Linked DNA regions of Cupriavidus metallidurans CH34. The protein of the gene in region 2 interacts with the protein of the main gene of each other region in a pairwise test. Links are inferred from orthologs where the notes say so. Each region holds a gene or a part of one and is shown on either strand. Other genes may lie near its edges.

Evidence for each region. The genes of interacting proteins can lie anywhere in the genome.
Region 1: the proteins of RMET_RS06945 (region 2) and RMET_RS14890 interact in binary tests that used the Escherichia coli proteins (3 or more experiments, as listed by UniProt). The link is inferred for Cupriavidus metallidurans CH34 from one-to-one orthologs.

The regions. Positions count from the first base shown.
Region 1 is NC_007973.1:3,226,277-3,230,113, forward strand. Bases 545-3,343 are described here. They hold RMET_RS14890 (glutamate-5-semialdehyde dehydrogenase), read right to left. Parts: upstream 2,685-3,343; coding sequence 1,404-2,684; downstream 545-1,403. Other genes in these bases: RMET_RS14880 (2-hydroxychromene-2-carboxylate isomerase), read right to left, coding at 545-927; RMET_RS14885 (CopD family protein), read right to left, coding at 963-1,385; holA (DNA polymerase III subunit delta), read right to left, coding at 2,811-3,343. Outside these bases: RMET_RS14875 (THUMP domain-containing class I SAM-dependent RNA methyltransferase), read right to left, coding at 1-253; more of RMET_RS14880, read right to left, coding at 322-544; more of holA, read right to left, coding at 3,344-3,837. UniProt on the Escherichia coli protein: Catalyzes the NADPH-dependent reduction of L-glutamate 5-phosphate into L-glutamate 5-semialdehyde and phosphate. The product spontaneously undergoes cyclization to form 1-pyrroline-5-carboxylate.
Region 2 is NC_007973.1:1,485,419-1,489,450, reverse strand. Bases 315-3,308 are described here. They hold RMET_RS06945 (sulfate/molybdate ABC transporter ATP-binding protein), read right to left. Parts: upstream 2,367-3,308; coding sequence 1,263-2,366; downstream 315-1,262. Other genes in these bases: cysT (sulfate ABC transporter permease subunit CysT), read right to left, coding at 3,282-3,308; cysW (sulfate ABC transporter permease subunit CysW), read right to left, coding at 2,363-3,280; RMET_RS06950 (CysB family HTH-type transcriptional regulator), read right to left, coding at 316-1,266. Outside these bases: RMET_RS06955 (sensor histidine kinase), read right to left, coding at 1-73; more of cysT, read right to left, coding at 3,309-4,032. UniProt on the Escherichia coli protein: Part of the ABC transporter complex CysAWTP involved in sulfate/thiosulfate import. Responsible for energy coupling to the transport system.

The sequences.
Region 1 (3,837 bases), 1.7 Mb from region 2 along the record:
AGTAGATGTCGTCCTCGTGCCGGTATCCACGCTGCGCCACGCGCAGCAGCACACGGCTGGCGATGCGCGAGTGGAGGTTGACGGCATAGGCGGCCGCCATCTCCCCCGAGAACGTCACACCGCCCGGCACCTCCCGATGCACTTCGAACGGCGCGGCGGCCACCACGGCCGGATACCGCGCGATTTCGCGTAGTTCCTCGGCAAGGGCGGGTTCCAGGCCGCGCGGGCAAGGAACAAAGAAAGCTTGGGTCATGGCGTGAAAATCCTGCAAACAAAAACGTCCGCCATGGCGGACGGAAGGTATCGGTGACCGTCCCCCGATCAGCCCGCTGCGAGCGCGCGGTCGAGGAAATCGAGTCGGTCCTGGCCCCAGTATGGCTGGCCGTCATAAACGAACCACGGCGCGCCGAACACGTTGGCGGAGATAGCGTCCTGGGTGTTCTGCGCATATGCGGCCTGCACCGCCTGCCCCTCGCTGGCCTTGAGCAGGCTCGCGCCGTCGAGACCGCATTCCTCGGCGATTAGCGAAAGCGTGGCGGCATCGGCGATATTGCGCTGCTCGGCCCACACCGCGCGCGAGATCGCGCCGGTCAGTTCCAGCGCGCGCGCCGTGCCGTTGGCCAGTTGGGCGGCGATGATCAGGCGTGCCGCGGTATCACCTGAAACCGGGAAGAACGTTGGGTGCAAGTTGAGCGGGATGCCAAGGAACTTGCTCCAGCGTTCCAGTTCGACCAGCCGGTAAGCCTGACGCTGTGGCGGGCGCTGCGCCAGTGGCAGGCCGCCCGACACCGCGAAAACCTTGCCGATATCGCAGGGCTTCAGCAGCACCTGGGCCTTGTGACGGTTGGCAATCTCGACAAAGCGCGCGTGCCCCAGATAGACAAACGGGGAAGGCGGCGCCAGAAAATACTCGACCTGCTTGCTCATCACGACCTCACGGTAGAACGGATTGGAACGTCAGCTTAAAACGGCTTTACGACAACCAGGATGACAACCGCCAGCAATACCAGCACCGGCAGTTCGTTGAACCAGCGGTAGAAGGTGTGCGAGCGCGTGTTGGCGCCGCGTTCGAATTTGCGCAGGAGCACGCCGCAACCGTGGTGGTAGCCGATCAGCACCAGCACCAGCGCCAGCTTGGCATGCATCCACCCCTGCCCCGCGCCACGGCCGATGCCATAGCCCAGGAACAGCCAGAGGCCGAATACGACAGCCGGAACGGCCAGCATCGTCATGAAGCGGAACAGCTTGCGCGCCATCAGCAGCAGGCGTTTCACGCTGGCCGCATCGGTCTCCATCGCCAGATTGACGAAAATGCGCGGCAGGTAGAACAACCCCGCGAACCACGAAGTCACGAACAGGATATGGAACGCCTTGACCCAGAGCATGTGCTGATCCGCCTCCGGTTACGTACGAATCTCGCCGTGACCGAACACGACGTACTTGAGCGAGGTCAGCCCCTCCAGGCCCACCGGGCCGCGAGCGTGGAGCTTGTCGTTGGAGATGCCGATCTCCGCGCCGAGGCCGTACTCGAAGCCGTCGGCAAAGCGCGTCGAGGCATTGATCATCACGCTGGCCGAATCGACTTCACGCAGAAAACGCATCCCGGTGGTGTAGTTCTCGGTGATGATCGAATCGGTATGCGCCGACCCGTAGGTGTTGATGTGCGCGATGGCGGCGTCCAGTCCGTCCACCGTGCGGATCGCCAGCACCGGCGCCAGGTACTCGAGACGCCAGTCCTCCTCGGTGGCGTCGACCAGGCCCGAGAAGCCGGCGGCTTCCAGCGTGGCGCGCGTTGCCGGGCAGACGCGCAACTCGACACCTTTTTCCTGGTAGATACGGCACAGCGGCGGCAGCGCCTTCGCAGCTATCTCGCGCGACACGAGCAGCGTTTCCATCGTGTTGCACGGTGCGTAGCGCTGCGTCTTGGCGTTGTCGCACACGCGCACGGCCTTTTCCAGGTCGGCGTCGTCATCGATATAGACGTGGCAGATGCCGTCCAGGTGCTTGATCATCGGCACGCGCGCCTCTTCCATCAAGCGGGCGATCAGGCTCTTGCCGCCGCGCGGCACGATCACGTCGACATACTCGGTCATCGTGATCAGGCGACCAACCGCGGCGCGATCCGTGGTTTCGATCACCTGCACGGCTTCGGAGGGCAGCCCCGCCGCGGCCAGTCCCTCGGCCACGAGCGCGGCCAGGGCGGTATTCGATTCGATCGCCTCGGAGCCGCCACGCAAAATCGTAGAGTTGCCCGACTTCAGGCACAGCGCCGCCGCATCGATGGTCACGTTCGGACGCGATTCATAGATGATGCCGATCACGCCGAGCGGCACGCGCATCTGGCCCACCTGAATGCCGGTGGGACGGAACTTCATGTTCGAGATTTCGCCGATCGGGTCCGCCAGCGCGGCTATCTGCTCGAGGCCGGCTGCCATCGTGGCGATCGCCTTGTCCGACAGTGTCAGGCGATCAATGAAGGCGGCGTCCTGGCCGTTGGTGCGGGCGCGTTCGACGTCGCGGGCGTTGACGGCCTTGAGCTTGTCCGCATCGCGGCGGATGGCCGCGGCAATCGTCAGCAGCGCACGGTTCTTGTCGGCCGTGGAAGCGCGCGCCATGGCGCGCGATGCCGCGCGGGCCTGCTGGCCAACGCGGGTCATGTAAGCGTGGAGATCGAACTCGGTCATGATGGTGTCCGGGCCTGTGCCCGGTCTGCTATGAGTGCCGCGATGTCGATGCGCCGGCGCGGCTGCCGGCGATTGTTCTGGTTCGGTGGTCCGGTCACCTGTCCGGACCCCGGGGGCCCGGAGGCCTCATGCGGGTCTGGCGATCATCAGCGCAAGCTGCATCAGGCCGTCCCATGGCTCGGCTGGTAACGCACCGGCCGCTCCGCCAGCGCCTGGCAGGTCGGACAGGCCCTTGACCTGCCGGTCCAGCCGCGCGGCCATGGCAAGCGCGGCTTCCAGTTGCGGCATCGACAGCCGTTGCGCGGCCTGTGGTACGAGCCGCTCGCGCGGGCCCCAGACGCGCAGTTCGCGCATCAGCACGCCCGCCGGCTTGCCGCCCGCCAAGCCTTGCCGGACCTTGGATAATACGCGAATTTCCTCGGTCAGCGCCCACAGCACCAGCACCGTAGCCTCGCCCTCGCCACGCAGCCCTTCGAGCATACGCACCAGGCGCGGCACGTCGCCGCCGAGCATGGCTTCGGACAGTTTGAACACGTCGTAGCGGGCCACGTTCAGCACCGCGTCCTGAACCTGGTCGAAGGTCAGCGCGCCGGGCGGATAAAGCAGGCCGAGCTTCTGGATTTCCTGATGCGCGGCCAGCAGGTTGCCCTCGACCTTTTCGGCGATGAACTGCAGCGCGCGCCGCCCTGGCTCGCCCGGCTCCACCCGCTGCTGCTGCAGGCCGAGTCGTTCGCCCACCCAGGCGGGCAGCCGCGTGCGGTCCACGGCATCGACCTTGATCGACACCCCCGCCGACTCCAATGCCTGGAACCAGGCCGATTTCGTCGTGGCGAAATCCAGGCGCGGCAGTGTGACCAGCATCACCACATCCGGCGACGGCTGGGCGGCCACGGCGCGCAACGCCTCGCCGCCGTCCTTGCCCGGCTTGCCCGATGGAATACGCAACTCGACGATCTTGCGGTCGCCGAACAGCGACATCGACTGCTGGGCCTCGATGACCTGCCCCCACTGGAAGCCACGTTCGGCCACCAGCACGTCGCGTTCGGAGAAACCGGCCTCTCGCGCAGCGCGGCGCAGGCGATCTACCGCCTCCAGCACCAGCAGGTGCTCGTCGCCGTGAACGACGTAAAGCGGCGCCAGGCCCTTGGCCTGC
Region 2 (4,032 bases):
TCATGCAGAGCACGAACAGCAGGTCGCGCCAAAGAATATTGAGCCGCGACGGGCCCGCGCACGATAGGCGCATGTTCTCTCCCTCCTCTCGCTACAGGTACCGCGTGCAAATCTCTGATGCACTGCAGCATCGCGCAAGACCGGGCAAGGAAACACCGCCGGGCCGCGATGGGGGCACTTTACGCCGGACCGGCCCGGGACGGAAGCGCCGTGCGACGAACCGGCGACAGATGGCGCGAAAGGTAGTGGAGCCCGACAAGCGAGCGGAAAGCGCCAAACGTGGCGATGGCCCCGACGCCTGCCGGGGCCGCCAACTCAGGCAGCAGCCAGCGCCGGGCGATGCGCGGATTCGGCCAGGGCCGTGGAGACCGTGTCGCGCGACAGGTGCGGCGCGAACATGTTGATGAACGCATGGGCGTAGCCGCGCAGATAAGCGCCGCGTCGCACGGCCACGCTGGTGACGTTCGGTTCGAACAGATGGTCGGCCGAGATCCGCACCAGCCCTTCGTCCTTGCGCGCGTCATACGCCATCGACGCGATGATGCCCACGCCCAGTTCCAGCTCGGCATAGGTCTTGATGACGTCAGCGTCCATCGCGGTCAGCACGATCTCCGGCTGCAGGCCGGCCTCGGCGAACGCACCGTCGATCTTGCGGCGGCCTGTGAAGCCCGCGTCGTAGGTAATGAGCGGGAAGTTGGCGATGTCCTCCAGCGTCGGCTCGGGCAGCCGCGTCAGCGGATGGTCGGGCGACACCACGATCACGTGCTGCCAGCTATAGGCCTCGAACGAAGTCAGACCGGCTTCGCTGGCCACGGCCTCGGTGGCGATACCGATATCGGCCTGCCCCGTCAGCAGCAGTTCGACGATATGCGCCGGCGACGCTTCCTGCAGCGCCAGCGTCACATGCGGATACTCGCGCCGGAAGCTCTGCACCACCTTGGGCAGCGCGTAGCGCGCCTGCGTGTGGGTGGTGGCGACAGTCAGCCGGCCCGTATGGCGGCCGGCGAACTCGTCGCCCGCCTGGCGCAGGTTCTCCGCTTCGAGCAGAAGGCGCTCGACGATGCGGACGATCTCCCGGCCGGGCTCGGTCAGGCCGGTCAGCCGCTTGCCATAGCGTTCGAAGATCTCCACACCCAGCTCTTCCTCGAGCTCGCGAATCTGGCGGGACACACCGGGCTGCGACGTGTAAAGCGCGTTGGCCACTTCGGTGAGGTTGAACTGGCGGCGCACCGCCTCGCGAATCGATCGCAGTTGCTGGAAATTCATCGTGCCGCTCCCTGTTCTTGTGTTGTCCGGCCCTGATTGAAGACACGCAACTGCCGCGGCCGTACCGCCAGCAGTTCGCCCTCCTTGAAACCATGATGGCGGAAGCGCTCGAGCGGCAGCGCCACCTCGATCACGTCCTGGTTGTCTTCGCGTTCGAGTTCGAGCTGGGCCACCGGGCCCAGCGTCAGCGCGCGACGCAGCGTTACCGCGATGCCGTCGGTGCCCGGCGCATAGCGTTCAAGGTCGAGATCATGCGGACGGACATAGGCCACCGCATCGCCCTCGGTCTCATGGCCGCTACCGACCACGGGCAGCACGGCCTCGCCGGTGTGCAGCAGGCCGCCGCTGTCGCCCACCTCCAGCCGGCCGTGAAACAGGTTCACGTTGCCGAGGAAGCCGAACACAAACGGCGTGGCCGGGTGGTTGTACACGGCCTCGGGTGTGCCGAACTGCTCCACGCTGCCACGGTTCATCAGCACCACCTGGTCGGCCACTTCAAGCGCCTCCTCCTGGTCATGCGTGACGAACACGCTGGTAACGTGCAGATCGTCGTGCAGCCGGCGCAGCCAGCGGCGCAGTTCCTTGCGCACCTTGGCGTCCAGTGCGCCGAACGGCTCGTCGAGCAGCAGCACGCGTGGTTCCACGGCCAATGCGCGAGCCAGTGCGATGCGCTGGCGCTGACCGCCCGACAACTGCGCGGGGAAGCGATCAGCAAGCCAGTCGAGCTGCACGAGTTCGAGCAGCGACTTCACCTTCTCGCGGATCTTCGCCTCGGACGGACGCTCGCCGCGCGGCTTCACGCGCAGGCCGAAAGCCACGTTCTCGAATACGGTCATGTGCTTGAACAGCGCGTAATGCTGGAACACGAAACCCACATTGCGCTGGCGCACGTGCTGGGTCGAGGCATCCTGCCCTGCCAGCACCACCTGTCCCGCGTCGGCGCGCTCCAGGCCCGCGATGATTCGCAGCAGCGTGGTCTTGCCGCAGCCCGACGGCCCCAGCAGCGCGGTGAGTTCGCCTTCGGCGAAGTCCAGCGAGACGTCGTTGAGCGCTACGAAATCGCCAAAGCGCTTGTGTACGTTCCTGACCTGAATGCTCATGATGGCTGCCCTTCCAGTTGTTCCCGGCTGGCGCGGATTTCGACCAGCGTCTTGATACCGAGCGTGACCAGCGCCAGCAGCGTCAGCAGGGACGCCACCGCGAACGCGGCCGCGAAGTTGTATTCGTTGTAGAGAATCTCGACGTGCAGCGGCATGGTGTTGGTCAGGCCGCGGATATGACCCGATACCACCGACACGGCGCCGAACTCGCCCATCGCCCGCGCGTTGCAGAGAATCACGCCGTATAGCAGGCCCCAGCGGATGTTCGGCAGCGTCACGTGCCAGAACGTCTGCCAGCCGGAAGCGCCCAGCACGATGGCAGCCTCTTCCTCCTCGCTGCCCTGCGCCTGCATCAGCGGAATCAGCTCGCGCGCCACGAACGGGAACGTCACGAAGATCGTCGCCAGCACGATCCCGGGCACGGCGAACATGATCTTGATGTCGTGCGCCTCCAGCCATGGTCCGAACCAACCCTGCGCGCCGAACATCAGCACGTAGATCAGGCCGGAGATCACAGGCGACACCGAGAACGGCAGGTCGATCAGCGTGATCAGCAGGTTCTTGCCGCGGAAATCGAACTTGGCGATGGCCCACGCGGCGGCCACGCCGAACACCACATTGAGCGGCACCGCGATCGCGGCGACCGTCAGCGTCAGCTTGATGGCCGACACGGCATCCGGCTCGGTCAATGCAGCCAGATAGGTATCGACACCCTTGCGCAGCGCCTCATAGAACACTGACGCCAGCGGGATGAACAGGAACAGCCCCAGGAACAGCACCGCGACCGTGATCAGCCCGTACCGCACCCAGCGTGATTCGCCAGTGGCGTCGTGCGGGAACTGCGCGGCCTGTACGTGGGCACTTGGGGCGCCTGGGGCACCTGGGCCACCCAGACGGGAAATTGCACCAGCCATCTCAGTTCACCTCCGGATTGCCATCGGGCAGCGCGGCGGCACGGACACCGCTCTGGTGACGGCGCGTCCAGGCTTGCAACAGGTTGATCAGCAACAGCAGCACGAAGGAGATCACCAGCATCACCACGGCCACGGCCGTGGCACCGGCGTAGTCGTACTGTTCGAGCTTCGAGTAGATCATCAGCGGCGCGATCTCGGAGACCATCGGCATGTTGCCGGAGATGAACACCACCGATCCGTACTCGCCCGTGGCACGGGCGAACGACAGCGCGAAGCCCGTCAGCAGCGCCGGCAGGATGGCGGGCAGGATCACCCTCGAGAACGTCTGCAGCCGGGAAGCGCCCAGGCTCGCGGCGGCCTCCTCCAGTTCGCGCTCGACATCCTCGAGCACCGGTTGCACCGTGCGCACCACGAACGGCAGGCCGATGAAGGTCAGGGCCACCACCACGCCCAACGGCGTGAAGGCCACCTTGATGCCAAGCGGTTCCAGCCAGCGGCCAATCCAGCCGTTGCCCGCGAACAGCGCGGTCAGCGCGATACCGGCCACGGCAGTGGGCAGCGCGAACGGCAGGTCCACCAGCGCGTCGATCACCCGTTTGCCAAAGAACCGATAGCGCACCAGCACCCATGCCACGACCAGGCCAAACACCGTGTTGATGATCGCGGCCACCAACGACGCACCAAAGCTGAGTTCCAGCGACGCCACCACGCGCGGGTTCGAAACCGTGGTCCAGAACGCGTCCCACGTCATC